One region of the Halomonas sp. Cn5-12 genome, then DNA from elsewhere that is predicted to be linked to it. Evidence: predicted binding sites of a transcription regulator. Region 1 holds the regulator's gene; the other holds the start of a gene.
What was found. The regulator LexA, encoded in region 1, represses DNA repair genes until DNA is damaged. The targets are predictions, from matches to a motif close to TACTGTNTANNTANACAGTA.
Positions count from the first base shown of each region.

Region 1 (2,204 bases):
ACTGTAGGCTAACCCTAGTAGCCGCATAAATACCTTTAGGCTATTACGTTCGGCGGGCACTGCCAGTACCGTAGTGGCCATGGTCTCTAACAGCACTTCTAGAGGAATAGGCTGGCCTTGATAGTGAGCTTCTAGCTCGTCCAGTGCGGTGTGAAAACGCTCTGAAAATGGATCGAGATAGCGGGAAAACACCGCTTGAATTAGCGCTTTTTTGGAACCAAAGTGGTAGTTCACGGCCGCCAAATTAACCCGGGCCTTGCTGGTGATATTACGCAGCGACGTCTCGGCAAAGCCTCGCTCTGCAAACAGTACCTCTGCAGTATCTAAAATACGCGTTACCGTATCCGATTGGGCCATAGCGCCCTCCAAAAAACAGGTGTTTTAAACATAGCTGAATACTATGTCATAACCCCTGCTGGCTCAATCTCTTATCCAAAGGGTAGTAAGCGTTAACTAAACACTTAACGACTGTCTCGGTTGGGTGTAACTCGTCATGTACTGGACAGAGCAACATACTGTATACTTAAACACATACTGATTAAGCCGACATGTAGCTACTGTCTTTTCACTGTTTTGGAGTTTGGTATGTCGCGTCCACTCACAGCACGTCAGCAGCACGTATTTGATTTTATTGTTAAGACCATGGGTGAGCTTGGCTACCCCCCTACCCGCGCCGAAATTGCCAAAGCGCTGGGATTCCGCTCGCCTAACGCAGCAGAAGAGCATTTGCGTGCGCTCGAGCGCAAAGGCGCTATTCGTATAATTCGCAATACATCACGAGGCATCCGCTTACCTAACCAGGAGCCGCAGGAGCTTACTGAAACGCCAGCGGCTGCAGCACCTGCTACTAATGAGCCGCTGCCCAATGGGCTTCCTGTGATTGGTGAGGTCGCCGCTGGCAGCCCTATCCTTGCGGCTGAACATATTGACCGTTACTGCCCGCTGCCCGCTGAGTACTTCACGCCTAAAGCAGATTACCTGCTACGGGTGCGCGGCCTATCCATGAAAGATGTAGGCATTCTTGAAGGCGACCTTCTGGCCGTGCATCGCACTGACCGCGTTCGCGATGGGCAAATTGTCGTGGCACGATTAGAAGACGAAGTAACGGTCAAGCGTTTTAAACGCCAAGGGCATCAAGTAACACTGATTGCCGAGAACGCAGATTTCGCACCAATTGAGATCGACCTACGCACTCAGCAGCTTGATATTGAAGGCGTGGGTGTTGGTGTTATTCGCGGTGGTAATGGGCAAGCGCTTGGCTAGTTGCCCAACCTGTAAGGCAGGCTACTGCAAGTCGATATAGCGGTGGTCATTAAAGGTGGCCACCCAGCTTGGGTGGTACACTAGTAAAATACTCAGCAGCATACCGGTTATAAATGCCTCTGACGGCATCAGTAACGGTAAAAAGCGGGCATACTCTTGGGCGAGATAGACGGCCTCGGGATCAGTGCCCGCTACGATAATCAGCGCAACAGCAGATAGCCCTCCCCCTAAGGTCGCCAAGGCCGTTCCAAAAAAGCCACAAGCAAATAAAAACACCATCAAATTATCAGGCAACCGACGGTCAACGATTCGCCATACAAAACCGGTCACGGTCGCAGGCACAATACCTGTCACCAGCATATTTGCCCCCATTAGCGACCAATCGTTTCTGCCAATAGCCACCATGGCGACATTAATCATCACATTGCTGATCAACGCCAGCGGCATTTTAAAGACTAGCGTCATCAGCACCGTAAACACCAAGTGAAGCGTTAACCAGTCCACCGCTTGCGCACGCAATTGCCACATCAACATGATGGCCAACGTAGCTGCCATCCAGCGGTGCTGAAGCGCTGTATCCTCAAGCAGTGGCCGCCAGGGGCGCAGGCATAAGCACCAGACGATGACACCCAACGATAAAAGCCACGTCATCACGAGTGCCCACGGTGCCAATACGCTTTGTGCAAACGACATAGCGCCCCCTTCTGCCGATTAGCTAAAAACGACCGTTTTGTTGCCGTGAATTAGCACGCGATCTTCTAGGTGCCAACGCAGCCCCCGCGCCAATACCGCTTTTTCCACATCGCGACCAAAACGTACCAAATCAGTAGGCGTGTGACAGTGGCTGACCCGGTGAATGTCCTGCTCAATTATGGGGCCTGCATCCAGCTCTTCTGTCACATAGTGGCAAGTTGCCCCAATCAGTTTCACGCCCCGCTCAT
Region 1 covers NZ_JAKGAY010000001.1:40,649-42,852, forward strand. The annotation lists gene L1249_RS00170 (TetR/AcrR family transcriptional regulator) at 1-357, opposite strand, end outside; gene lexA (transcriptional repressor LexA) at 586-1,263, shown strand; gene L1249_RS00180 (energy-coupling factor ABC transporter permease) at 1,285-1,956, opposite strand; gene purU (formyltetrahydrofolate deformylase) at 1,975-2,204, opposite strand, start outside.

Region 2 (2,204 bases), on a different contig from region 1:
CTGACCCGCGTAGCCAGCAGCCATATTCGTGTAGGCACGTTCCAGTTTGCCGCCGTTCGCTGCGATGAAGACGCGCTCAAAGCGTTGGCCGATCATGTGATAGCCCGCCACTACCCCGAAGCGGCCACTGCCGAAGACCCGTACCTAGCGCTATTGGAGGCCGTGACCGCCCGCCAGGCAGCGCTGGTGGCGCGTTGGATGAGCCTAGGCTTCATTCACGGCGTGATGAACACCGACAACTGCAGCATTGCCGGTGAAACCATCGATTACGGCCCCTGCGCGTTTATGGAGCAGTTCGACCCGAAGAAGGTGTACAGCTCCATTGACCAGGGCGGGCGCTACGCCTTCGACAACCAGCCGGGCATTGCCCAGTGGAACCTGGCCCGTTTTGCCGAAACCCTACTGCCGCTGATGCGCGCAGAGGGTGACACCGTGGTAGAGCAGGCCACCGAGGTGCTACGCGGCTTTACCTCCCGCTTTAGCGCCGAGCAGCGCCGCCTGCACGCTAATAAGCTAGGCCTCGCTCCAGAAAGCGATCGCGCCGCGCCGCTCATGGAAGCGCTGGAAATCCAGATGCATCAGGGCCGCATGGATATGACCGCCACCTTTGATGCGCTGACGCGCTATGCGCAAGCGCTGAGAAAGAACTCGTCAGCCCATTCCCAAAAAGAGGCGCTGCTAGCGCTGACCACTCAGCCCGATGGCCTTGCTGCTTGGCTGGCCGAGTGGGAAAACGCCCAGCAAGCGAGCCAGCAGCGTGAGCGCCTGGAGGCCATGCGCCGCGCCAACCCTGTGGTGATTCCCCGCAACCACCGCATTCAAGAGGTGATTGAAGCGGCAACAGAAGGCGATTTCGCGCCTTTCCACACGCTGCTCGCGGCGGTCACGCAGCCCTTCGATGAATCCGAAGAAGCGCGCCGCTTAGCCGCCCCGGCCACGGAAAGCGAGCAGGTGCTACGCACCTTTTGTGGTACTTGATTTAGATCAGCGAATATGGGCGGAAAACCCGTAGCGGGGGTCTTTCGCCAGGGATGGCGAAAGTAGCGTCCAGGGAGGGATTCACAGCGCCCCCGCCTAGGGTTTTGCTGCTCATCAGCGCTGCAGCACACCCTGTGATAAACTGTGCTTTTTTACAGTTAATGGCGGAGGCAAGGTCGGCCTGTGCGCAAAATCATTCACTGCGACTGTGACTGCTTCTATGCGGCGGTCGAGATGCGCGATAACCCCGCGTTAACCGATATCCCTATTGCCATTGGCGGCAGTGTGGAGCAGCGCGGGGTGGTGGCCACCTGTAACTATCCTGCCCGCGCGTTTGGCATCCACTCCGCCATGCCCATGGCTCAGGCGCTCAAACGTTGCCCCCATCTCACGGTGATTCGTGGCGATATGGCGAAGTACAAGGCCGTGGCACGCCAGGTGTTTGCCATCTATCGCGATGTCACCGAACTGATCGAGCCGCTCTCGCTGGATGAAGCCTTTCTGGATGTCTCGGAGGTCACGCTTCACCACGGCAGCGCCACCCGTATGGCCGAAGCCATTCGCCATCGGGTGAAGCAGGAAGTGGGCATTACCGTCTCGGCGGGTGTGGCACCCAACAAGTTTCTCGCCAAGATCGCCAGCGACTGGCGCAAGCCCGATGGGCTGTTTGTCATCACGCCAGACGATATCGACGCCTTCGTGCAGCAACTGCCGGTGAAAAAGATTCATGGGGTGGGGCCGCGCACCGCTGAAAAGCTGGCCGAACTGGGGATTCAAACGGGGGCGGATCTGCGCGCCCGGCCGCTGACCGAGCTGGTGGAGCGCTTTGGCCGCTTTGGGCATCGCCTGCATGAACTCAGCCACGGGCGCGATGAGCGCCCGGTTAAAACCCACCGCGAACGCAAGTCGATCAGCACCGAGCAAACCTACTCTCAAGATTTACCCACCCTGGAAGCCTGCCGTCGTCAGCTCCCCGAGCTGATTGGCGATTTAGAGCGCCGATACGCTCGCCTAGATCCGGCCCCCGCCGTGCGCGGCGTAATGGTGAAGGTCAAGTTCAACGACTTCACCCAAACCACCGTCGAACACGCCGACCCCGCACCCAACTTGGAACAGTTCGAAACCTTGCTGAACGTGGGATGGGCAAGGGGCGAGCGCCCCGTGCGCCTGCTGGGGGTGGGCTACCGCTTGGCGGAAGAGACCGCTGCCCAGCAGCTCTCGCTGTT
Region 2 covers NZ_JAKGAY010000029.1:34,934-37,137, reverse strand. The annotation lists gene L1249_RS13905 (protein adenylyltransferase SelO) at 1-978, shown strand, start outside; gene dinB (DNA polymerase IV) at 1,162-2,204, shown strand, end outside.
Region 2: a site for LexA is predicted at 1,119-1,138, ahead of dinB (DNA polymerase IV). Genes of this name have one in related genera too.